Regions from separate parts of the Paenibacillus phoenicis genome, predicted to be linked through region 1. Evidence: a T-box and tRNA genes for the amino acid it is inferred to sense, from the RefSeq annotation. Region 1 holds a T-box; the other holds one or more tRNA genes.

Region 1 (5,701 bases):
CGCTGGAGTTTACAGGAATGTGGAAGCCTTTTTGGTAGTCCTTCAAAATAATCGGCGAATCATCAATGATCGAGGCAGGCTGAACTAACCCGGCTTCGAGGGCCGGCAAATAAGCGGCGATAGGCTTCATCGTAGAACCCGGCTGCCGTTTCATTTGCGTCGCATAGTTCATTTGCTCCGTGTAGAAGTCGCGCCCTTCGATCATGCCGAGGATCGCGCCGGTCTTGTTGTCGATCATCATCGAGGCGACCTGCTCCAGGCCCTTCTTCTCACTGTACGGAGAGAAATTGTCCGCGTTCTCCGATACCTTGTGCATGGCGTTGTAGACCTTCTTGTCGATGGTCGTGTACACCCGGTATCCCCCAGTCAGCAGCTCCTGCCGAGCTTCCTCGAGGATGGCCGAGTTGGCGGCAACCTCCTCTTTGGTCATCTCCGGATTGTTGAGCATCGCAAGGACGATCGCGCCTTGCCGTTCCGTCTCCAGCATCAGATACGGGTAGGTGTCATAAGCCTTCTTCGTTGGCTTGGCCAGCGATCCTTTAATATCGAAAGCCATCGCTTCTTCATATTGCGCTTGCGTAATTTTGTTCTCCTCAAGCATGCGCTGCAGCACCAGCTGCTGGCGTTTGACCGCCCGCCCGAATGCCTCCTCGTTAAATTCCCCTTTCCCGTTAAAAGCGGAATAGGTGGAGGGAAGCTGAGGCAGACCAGCCAAATAGGCCGCTTGCGCGATATTCAAATCCGACAGATTGCTGACGTTAAAGAGACCTTTGGCTGCGGCTTTGATGCCGTAAACCTGGTACCCATTCGAACCGTTGCCGAAGGGAACCTTATTCAAATAAGCCGTAATGATTTCTTCCTTGGATAAAAAACGCTCCAGCCTAAGTGCCAGCAGCATTTCCTTAACCTTCCGGTCTTCGGTCTTATCCAGGTTCAGGAACACGCGTCGCGCCAGCTGCTGGGTCAGCGTACTGCCGCCGGTCTGCACGTCCTCTTTAAGCACCCGCTGCTTAACCGCTCGCAACGTCCCTTTAAAGTCGATCCCGATGTGTTCCTCAAAGTGGTTGTCTTCGATGGCGATCACAGCATCGAGCACGATTTGCGGGATTTCCTTATAGGTGACAGGACGGCGATCCTCTTCCGAGCGAAGCTGGCCAATCGGCTGGCCGTCACGGAAATAGGCGAAACCTGTCATTTCATTATGATTGATTTTTGCTTGAATGTCGGCACGCGACCGTACCGGATCGTCCTTAACGATGGAGGATACGTATCCGAATACGGCTCCACCGGCAAACATCACGCCGGCAAATCCAAACAGAACGAGCCAACCCACAATCGCCCAGGCTAATCTGCCTTTTTTGCGCTTCCGGGCGGGTTTTGAGTTTTTTTCGCTCCGGTTATTGCGCCGCAGCTTGCCGGAGTTCTTGTCGTTCTCATGATCCATGCATGATCCTCCTTTATAAACAGCAACATTATAGCATAAAAAAGGGGATTTGGATGTTTTTTCAGCGTATTTTGGCGTGTGATGGAGCCTAGTTCCTGCTCATGACCTAGCTTTCGTAGATTTGACTTTGGGAATGCATCTGTGTTATATAATATTTTAAATTGCAAATCGTCAAAGGCTTAGAAAGACTCAGTAGAAGGCGGAATCCCGTCGCTCAGAGAATCGGTGGTTGCTGCGAACCGAATGGGCGGATCCCTTTTGAATTACCGTCTGGAGCCGTCCGGGGGAACGCGCGTAGAATGCGCCAGTAGTCCGGTACCGGGAAATCCCGTTATGTGAATGAAGTGAAAACCGTCATCGGTTCGTCTGGCAATCCGCCGCAGGATCCGCAAACGGTTTTAATTAGGGTGGTAACGCGAGTGCTCCTTCTCGTCCCTTGGGATGAGAAGGAGCTTTTTTGCGTTCCGTTTTCTAAGCAGGACTAACGAATATGGAGGGAAAGAAGAGCAATGAAATGGGAAGAATTAAGCGCGGCCCAGCAAGCCGAGGTGGAACGCCAACTTCAGGTGATTTCCCGCGGTGTTGTGGAGATCGTGCCGGAGGATGAGCTGAAGCAAAAAGTGATCAAGTCGGTTGTGACCGGCAAGCCGCTGAAAGTTAAACTGGGGCTGGACCCTTCCGCGCCGGACATTCATATCGGCCATACGGTGGTTATGCAGAAGCTGCGGCAGTTTCAGGAGCTCGGCCATCAGGTGCAGCTGATCATCGGCGACTTTACGGGGCGGATCGGCGATCCGACCGGCAAATCGGAAACCCGCAAACAATTAACCGAAGAAGACGTACAACGGAATGCGGAAACGTACCGCCAGCAAATCTTTAAAATTCTGGACCCGGAAAAAACGCAAGTTAACTTTAACTCGGAATGGCTGGCACCGATGACGTTTGCCGACGTCGTGAAGCTGTCCGCGAAGGTGACCGTGGCACGTATGCTGGAACGCGACGATTTTACGAAGAGGTATACAAGCGGTCAGCCGATTAGCATCCACGAGTTTTTCTACCCGCTGATGCAAGGCATGGATTCGGTGGCGCTGGAAAGCGATATCGAGCTGGGGGGAACGGACCAGAAGTTTAACTTGCTCATGGGCCGGACCTTGCAGAAGGAATATGGCAAAGACACGCAAGTCGCGATCATGACCCCAATCATCGAAGGCTTGGACGGCGTGCAGAAGATGAGTAAAAGCCTTGGCAACTACATCGGCATCGATGAAGCGCCAAACGAAATCTACGGTAAAGCGATGTCTGTGCCGGACGAGCTGATGACGAAGTATTTTGAGCTGGTGACTGACCTGTCCCTCGAAGAATTGGCTGAACTCACCGAAGGCCTCAAATCGGGAGCCGTGCATCCGCGCGACGCCAAGATGAAACTGGCCCATACGCTCGTCCGGATGTACCATGGTCAAGAAGCTGCCGATGCAGCGCAGGAGCATTTCGTAACGGTGTTCCAGCAACGTGCGCTGCCGGAGGATATCGAGGAGAAAGAAATTCCTGCCGCTGAGCTGGTCAATGGGAAAATCCGTCTGATCAAGTTGCTGACGTTGCTAGGGTTCGCCGCATCAAATGGGGAGGCAAGACGCAGCATCCAGCAGGGTGCGGTTAAGCTGAACGAAGAGAAGATCAGCGACCCGAATGCGGAAGTAGAGCTGGCGGGCGGAGAGATCATCCAGGTCGGTAAACGCAAATTCGCCAAGTTGTCGGTAAAATAAGAGGAATGGACTATATAAAGATCCCTCGCCAATTTTTGCATATAATCATGCATAATCAGCTAAAAGAGGAACAGAACTTTACTGTTCCTCTTTTAGTCAGAGAAAGGGTCTAATGATGGTTGATTGTATACTTTGCAATGTATTAGAAACCCGAGAAGCTGTGGTTCTACACGAGTCAATACATGTTCTGTGTATTTTCGATCTATATCCGGCTACCAAGGGGCATTTATTGATTTTTCCGAAGCAGCATATTGAACGCTTGCACCTGATCGAAGATGATCGCTTACAAAATGAGCTGTTCCAAACGTTAGTGACCGTATGTAAGTGACTGGTGGAAAGTCAATTGTGTACGGATTACAGCATTATGACCAAATAGCCAAAGGTAGGCACAAAAAAACCGACCCAAGTTGAGAACAACTTGGGTCGGTTTGCTTCCGAATCTTAACGGTTGTAGAACTCGACGATTTGCTTCTCGTCGATGTCTTGCGACAGCTCGGAACGTTCTGGCAAACGGATGTATTTGCCTTCCAGAGTCGTGTCGTTGAATTCCAGGTAAGCCGGAACATGCGTACGGTTCTCCAGAGCTTCCTTCACGGAAGAGAGACCACGGCTTCTTTCACGAAGGCCGATTACGTCGCCAACGTTTACGCGGTAAGAAGCGATGTCTACTTTCTTGCCGTTAACCGTTACGTGACCGTGGGATACGAGCTGACGTGCACCAGCACGGGAGTTCGCGAAGCCCAGACGGTAAACAAGGTTGTCCAAACGGCTTTCAAGCAAGATCATAAACGTTTCGCCCGCGATACCAGGCATGTGCTGCGCTTTCTCGAACAGGGTGCGGAATTGCTTCTCACCCAAACCGTACATGTGGCGCAGTTTTTGTTTCTCGAGCAATTGTGCTCCGTAGTTACTTACTTTTCTGCGTTGGTTAGGACCGTGTTGCCCCGGAGGGAACGGACGTTTCAAATCTTTGCCAGTGCCGCTCAAGGAAATGCCAAGACGGCGGCTAAGTTTAAATTTAGGACCTGTGTAACGTGCCATTGTATAGGTAGACTCCTTTGTTAGTTAAATTTCGTCTAGGGTTCTACTTGCGCGGGTTTTGTTTGGTTGAGCGAAGGATAGATAATGATACGCTCCCTGACAGGAAAGTTCAGCCGCTGTCCCGTCAGCAACAAAAACCGAGAGGGTGCTCGCATGCGTTACGCCCTAAGTAAGACTCTATCCAGTCTTCATCAACAATATATATTATATGAATTGAGGTTATAAAGTCAATAAGTGATTTTGTAGAGATGGGTGGATTTTTGTCGATAGGGCTTTAGTCCCAAAAAAATACCTTAAACCTTAGGATTTATAATGCAAAACCCTAAGGAAGATAGTAAAATAGAGATATCAGACAAGATCGGATATGGCGGAGATGGACAAGCTTGAACTTCAGGACAAGAGCTTGTCCGTTTAATATTTATCGCAGAAGGGTTACAATTCCAACGCAGCATATAAAGGAGCTTTTTTATGGCCGATCAATCCTTGGGTCAGCCGATGCTGAACCTGAATAACGCTTCCGGCCTGCCGCGGCTTGATGATGTCAACGATTATACCGATTGGCTGCGGCAGCTAGATATTAACGCCCACGATTTTCCCTACATCGATTCCATATTACAACAGGGATTTGCGGAATGGCGCAAACAGATCAGCGATATGCCGGAACTCGGCGAGGCTGATTTCTTCCTTGCCGGCAGCCGCGGCGAGAAGCTGCTTGCCGATTCGTTGAACCCGCGGCAACCGCTGGAACGTTCCTGGCCTAGCGGAATGGAAGAGGTCATCAAGCAGAGCTTGTATGAGCGCAAAGCCATCGCAGCCCAGAAGGCCGACGGAGTTTATGCGGCTGTACCGGTGTATACACGCATTCATGGCGAGTTGTTTGCGGTGTTTGGCTGTCTCATGCGTGAGAGCTGCACTTCAGAGGCGATCTTGTTAGCCAAGATGGCGGCCCGGCTGTTTCAAACCTGTTTTTATCGTTGCTTTGAGGGAATGTTCATTACGGATTTGGTCCGCATCCAGCAGCAAGCCAAGCGGGAGGAGCAGCGCCGCTCTAAGCTTTTTCAAATGGTGCAGAAGCTTCATGATAAGATCGACGTGGATTCGGTCCTGACCGAGGTGTTCGAGCGGGTGTCCGGCATGTATCCGAATGCCCGTCTGGAGTTGCTTATGTCTCAGGATCATGTAAGTCTCGATCCGCGGGTTAAATCGTTTCAATTGCTTGGACAAGGCGATGAGCTGCTCGTGAGGGCTTTCATGGAGGGCAGAATGCAGGTCAGGGAAACCGTGGATCCGAAGGGAGAAGGCGAAAGAAATTTGGAAATCGCCGTACCTCTCAGTGGCAAACAAGGGGTGTACGGGGTTTTCCACTTGCGCATCCAGCGTGAGGAGATCGATGATGTGGATTTGCAGCTGATCGGCATGCTGGCCGATACGGCCGGCACGGCATTTGAGAACG
Region 2 (5,701 bases), 2.0 Mb from region 1:
CAAGATCAAGCCCACCAAGTTCCACAACGATTCATACAAAAACGTCGGGTGATGGAATGTCCCCTGCACGTTCATTTGATTAACGATAAACGAAGGCAAATGCAGGTTGTCGCGAAGGAAGCTTTCCGTTGTTGGTCCGCCGTAGGCTTCCTGGTTAACGAAGTTCCCCCAGCGTCCAATCATCTGTCCCACAATCAGTGAAGGCGCGCAGATATCAGCGATACGCCAGAAGTTATAACCGCGGCGCCGAACAAAGATCACCGCGCAGATGATCGCGCCGATCAGCGCCCCGTAAATGGCGATACCGCCGTTCCAGATTTTAAATACGTCCCAGAAGTTATCTTTGTAATCGTCCCACATAAACGCGACGTAATAAATCCGCGCGGCGACAATCGCCGACGGCACCCCCAATAACAGCAAGTCCATAAAAAATTCCTGAGGGATGCGAAACCGCTTCCCTTCCCATACGGCAAACAGAAGGCCGACCAATGCAGCACAGCCCAAAATTAGGCCATACCAGTGTACTTTCAAGCCCCCGATGGAAAAAGCGATCGGGTCTAATAACAAAGTGCCCATCGTTCACGCTCCTACTCCAAATCGTCGATATCTTCCGAAATCGTTTCGGTCAGTTTTGTCGTAAACTGCAGCGCGGCGTTATACCCCATTCGCTTTAAACGGAAGTTCATCGCGGCTACCTCGATAATCACGGCCAAGTTCCGTCCAGGACGTACCGGGATCGTCACCAGCGGCACATCAGTATCGATAATCCGCGTTGTCTCTTCATCCAGACCTAATCGGTCATACTGCTTCTCTTGTTGCCAGGCTTCCAGTCTCACGACCAACGAAATTCGCTTGTTGTTGCGGATGGCCCCGGCACCAAACAACGTCATGACGTTAATGATCCCCACACCGCGGATTTCCAGCAGGTGGCGAATGAGTTCAGGTGCCGTACCGTGTAATTGGTTATCCGACGTTTGTCGGATTTCTACGGCATCGTCCGCAATCAGGCGGTGACCGCGCTTAACCAGCTCAAGTGCCGTTTCACTCTTCCCGATCCCGCTGCTGCCGGTAATCAGCATCCCAACGCCATAGACGTCAACAAGGACCCCGTGAATCGTTGCGGTTGGTGCCAGCTTCCGTTCTAGGAAACTGGTGATCCGGCTCGACAGGATCGTCGTCGCCATACTGCTGCGAAGGACCGGAATCTGCTTCTCTGAACTGATCTCAATCAGTTCCTCTGGAACCTTCCAAGAGCGGGTGACGATGATGCAGGGCGTCTCCTCGCTGCTGCATAGCCGTTCCATCCGATCTTTCCGTTCCTTCTCTGGAAGCATCTCGAAGAAGGCCAGCTCCGTTTTCCCCAGAATCTGAACGCGCTCCGGCGGATGGTATTCAAAATACCCGGCCATCTCCAGGCCCGGACGATACAAATCGTCGACCGTGATCGCACGTTTTAAACCCTGCTCTCCGGAAACCACCTCGAGCCCGAATTGGTTCACTAATTCGGATACTTTCACTTTTTTAGCCATGGTGCTCTTCCTTTCCCCTGCCGGCATTCAAAATGAGGCTGCCCGTCAACAACGGGCTCCGGCTCCGATATCAGCTGCCTTATTGGCATTTATTCATCTTTGTACGAGATCACTTAATGTATTCATCGTATAGGAAATTGTCACGTAAATCAATCATTGGGCCGAGTGCCACCCAGGGATCGTCCAACTGCCGCTTCTTGCTCCCGATTAAAAAAAAACCGCCCCGAAGGGCGGTTTCTTCATCGCTTAACGGATTAGCTGAAGAACACGTTGCGTTCTGTTTCTTTGTCGAAGATATGAATTTTGTTCATATCGATCGCCAGTTTAACGTTGTCGCCTTCACGTGTATTGGAACGGCCGTCCACACGAGCGATCAAACCGTCGCTGCCTGCACCGTTCAGGTACAATTGCATTTCGTGACCCAGGTTTTCCGTCAGATACACGTTAGCAGTAAATGTCGTTTGCGGCGAAGCTTCCAGGAACACTGGCTCTTCATGGATGTCCTCAGGACGAATACCCATGATAACGTCTTTGCCGATGTAGCCTTTGTCTCTCAGGATCGTTGCTTTGCCTTGAGGCACAACAACGTCCATGTTGGTAGCTTTGAAACGAACGGTGCCCGCTTCTTCCACCAAAGTACCGTTGACGAAGTTCATCGTAGGCGAACCGATAAAGCCAGCTACGAAGATGTTGCCTGGTTGGTTGTACAGCTCTTCTGGAGAAGCAGCTTGTTGGATGATACCGTCATGCATAACGACGATCCGGTCACCCATCGTCATAGCTTCGATTTGGTCGTGTGTTACGTAGATGCAAGTCGTTTCCAGACGTTTAACCAGTTTCGTGATTTCCGCGCGCATTTGACCGCGCAGCTTAGCATCCAAGTTGGAAAGCGGTTCGTCCATCAGGAACACTTGAGGATCGCGGACAATGGCGCGGCCCAAGGCAACCCGTTGACGTTGACCACCGGAAAGAGCTTTCGGTTTGCGATCCAGCAAATGCTCGATGTCGAGGATTTTTGCCGCTTCGCGAACGCGACGGTCGATTTCGTCTTTCTTCACTTTACGAAGTTTCAAACCGAACGCCATGTTTTGATATACGTTCATGTGCGGATACAGCGCGTAGGATTGGAATACCATCGCGATGTCGCGGTCTTTCGGAGCAACGTCGTTTACGACGCGGTCGCCGATGTACAATTTACCTTCGGTAATTTCCTCCAAACCAGCGATCATCCGAAGCGTTGTGGATTTACCGCAACCGGAAGGTCCTACCAGTACGAGGAATTCCTTATCCTTGATATCGAGGTTGATGTCTTCTACGGTTGCTTTAGCAGCACCCGGGTATTTTTTGTAAATGTGTTCTAAACGTACGCCTGCCATGTCTTCGTCCTCCCATTACTTAAATTTGGTGGTATTAGGGTATTGGTTCTATGACTTTTATGAAATCGGATACATTTTATATTTATATATTAGACGATAGGGGGCTGCCCATCCATCCACAAACTGCACAAAAATCTTAAGGCCTTTTCGTCACTTTATACAATAGCAGTTCCAACTTGACCAAAACCGCGTCGTTAAACGTTCTTACATCCAGCCCAGTTTCCTGTTTGAATTTATCTATCCGGTATAATAACGTGTTTCGGTGAATATATAGCCGTTTCGCGGTTTCACTCACATTGCAATCCAACGCAAAAAACGTCTCCAACGTGGTCCGTATCTCCTCATCCTGCAGCAAATCTGCGCGATCCCCAAGCTCCAAAGCAAATTGCCGACGTTGCTCCTCCGGTATGCTGTACACCAGCCGCTCCAGCCTCAGCTCCCAGGGAAAATGGATGGGGGCCGTTACATTAAACATCCGGCCGAGGGCCAACGTCTGACGCAAGAACAACGTGGCGGAGACCAATTCGGTCTCAGCAATTAAGGCACTTCCGACCGTAAGGTGAAATCCTCCAACCCATTCGTTCGTCACAAGCTCGTATAAGCCTTGGCATAAAGCTGCCATCAAGTCACGTTCCGTTTCCGCCGCCTCTTCGCTCTCCTCCCGCAGGCTCATAAACAGCTCTTCGCCCAGCAGAATCAGCCAAGCTTCTTTTAGCGGAGCCAGGATCACTTCGCCTCCGAAGTAACTCTTCAACAGCTTGTTCAGCTTCGAAAATGAAATGGCCTGTCCTTGCCCCGAACTTTCCCAATTCAGCAAAAAGGGCAACATCCTTCCCTTGAGCTTCACCTTCAAGGTCAAGTGATCAGGCAGCGGCTGGGTCAGCTCCCCTTGCTCCAAACGCTCCTCCAGCCATTCGCCCAGCTGGATGCTGCGCATCTCATCCTCCCGCTTCAAGTTAGGTGAGGGGGTTGCCGTTTCTCGGGCAGCAGTCAGGAGCATTTGAATCAATCGGGCCTCAGACTCCGTTACTGTGGCAGCCTCCGATTCAAGTACGCGTACGCTTCCTTGTTGATGTTCCACGAACCATACCCATCGTTCGTCCACGCGATATGGCCCGGGCTCCGAGGAATTCGCTGCTCTAACAACATCGTTCCAGTCCTTTGCCTCCCAAACGCTCTCCGACAGCGACGTACCGATGACGCTCTCCACTTGTTGCTTTAGCAATTTGATCTCCATAGCGTAGCCTTTCTTTCCATGCGTTTTCGAGTTCATTAGACTCATTTTATCATAACCGCCGAAGCAAACCGAACTCCTCGTCCTGCCTTAAGCGCAAAAAAGCCGTCAACCCTAAGGTTAACGGCTTTGATCATGAGCCATGAAGGACTCGAACCTTCGACACCCTGATTAAAAGTCAGGTGCTCTACCAACTGAGCTAATGGCTCATAAAAACTGGTGGAGGCTGATGGATTCGAACCACCGAACTCGTCAGAGAACAGATTTACAGTCTGCTGCGTTTGGCCACTTCGCTAAGCCTCCATATGAATTATGCTGTCCAGTTCAGTCCAATATGATGCTGGAAGCATAAAAGTGGCTCGGGACGGAATCGAACCGCCGACACGAGGATTTTCAGTCCTCTGCTCTACCAACTGAGCTACCGAGCCATAAATTACACGGTAAAATCCCAAAAAAATAAAGCGGTGAAGTTGAACACTTTCCCACTTTACGGTGGAAATATTCAAATAAATGGCGGAGCCGACGGGATTCGAACCCGCGGTCTCCTGCGTGACAGGCAGGCATGTTAGGCCTCTACACCACGGCTCCGCAAGAAAATGGTGCCGGCGAGAGGACTTGAACCCCCAACCTACTGATTACAAGTCAGTTGCTCTACCAATTGAGCTACACCGGCACGGTGTAAACTATGATGTTTCAAGTAAAGATCATGGTGGAGGCTGAGGGGATCGAACCCCCGACCCTCTGCTTGTAAGGCAGATGCTCTCCCAGCTGAGCTAAGCCTCCGAAATGTTATGGTAGCGGCGGAGGGGATCGAACCCCCGACCTCACGGGTATGAACCGTACGCTCTAGCCAGCTGAGCTACGCCGCCACAGATAAGCTTGTACAAATGGCGGAGAGAGAGGGATTCGAACCCTCGCACCGCTTACGCAGTCTAACCCCTTAGCAGAGGGTCCCCTTATAGCCACTTGGGTATCTCTCCAAACCATAAAAAATCAAGGTTTAATCCTTGAAAACTGGATACGAAACTAGATTTGCATTTTAGCCCCTATTCAGTTCCCGGGGTCCCCGAAAAGTACTCGGTGTACTCTCCGAAGCCTCCGCTTCACTTTTTGGGGTGAATTTTGGATAAGCCCTCGACCGATTAGTACCTGTCAGCTCCATGCCTTACGGCACTTCCACCTCAGGCCTATCAACCTTGTCGTCTTCAAGGGGTCTTACATACGGGGAAATCTCATCTTGAGGGGGGCTTCACGCTTAGATGCTTTCAGCGCTTATCCCGTCCGCACTTAGCTACCCAGCTGTGCTCCTGGCGGAACAACTGGTACACCAGCGGTGCGTCCATCCCGGTCCTCTCGTACTAAGGACAGCTCCTCTCAAATTTCCTACGCCCACGACAGATAGGGACCGAACTGTCTCACGACGTTCTGAACCCAGCTCGCGTACCGCTTTAATGGGCGAACAGCCCAACCCTTGGGACCTACTTCAGCCCCAGGATGCGATGAGCCGACATCGAGGTGCCAAACCTCCCCGTCGATGTGGACTCTTGGGGGAGATAAGCCTG

What was found. A T-box is a leader RNA that pairs with one kind of tRNA and senses whether it is charged. The one in region 1 lies ahead of tyrS (tyrosine--tRNA ligase), so its partner is inferred to be a tRNA-Tyr.
Region 2: it encodes a tRNA-Tyr, which carries the amino acid that the T-box ahead of tyrS (tyrosine--tRNA ligase) is inferred to sense. The anticodon was not compared.

The regions. Positions count from the first base shown of each region.
Region 1 is NZ_JAYERP010000001.1:1,883,268-1,888,968, reverse strand. It holds gene U9M73_RS08955 (transglycosylase domain-containing protein) at 1-1,444, opposite strand, end outside; T-box leader at 1,616-1,884, shown strand; gene tyrS (tyrosine--tRNA ligase) at 1,954-3,207, shown strand; gene U9M73_RS22170 (HIT family protein) at 3,320-3,535, shown strand; gene rpsD (30S ribosomal protein S4) at 3,649-4,248, opposite strand; gene U9M73_RS08940 (sensor domain-containing diguanylate cyclase) at 4,717-5,701, shown strand, end outside.
Region 2 is NZ_JAYERP010000001.1:3,915,635-3,921,335, reverse strand. It holds gene lgt (prolipoprotein diacylglyceryl transferase) at 1-576, opposite strand, end outside; gene hprK (HPr(Ser) kinase/phosphatase) at 588-1,529, opposite strand; gene U9M73_RS18625 (ABC transporter ATP-binding protein) at 1,784-2,905, opposite strand; gene U9M73_RS18620 (PucR family transcriptional regulator) at 3,042-4,142, opposite strand; tRNA gene U9M73_RS18615 (tRNA-Lys) at 4,276-4,348, opposite strand; tRNA gene U9M73_RS18610 (tRNA-Tyr) at 4,357-4,442, opposite strand; tRNA gene U9M73_RS18605 (tRNA-Phe) at 4,495-4,567, opposite strand; tRNA gene U9M73_RS18600 (tRNA-Asp) at 4,651-4,727, opposite strand; tRNA gene U9M73_RS18595 (tRNA-Thr) at 4,737-4,812, opposite strand; tRNA gene U9M73_RS18590 (tRNA-Val) at 4,847-4,922, opposite strand; tRNA gene U9M73_RS18585 (tRNA-Met) at 4,932-5,008, opposite strand; tRNA gene U9M73_RS18580 (tRNA-Ser) at 5,028-5,119, opposite strand; rRNA gene U9M73_RS18575 (23S ribosomal RNA) at 5,262-5,701, opposite strand, start outside.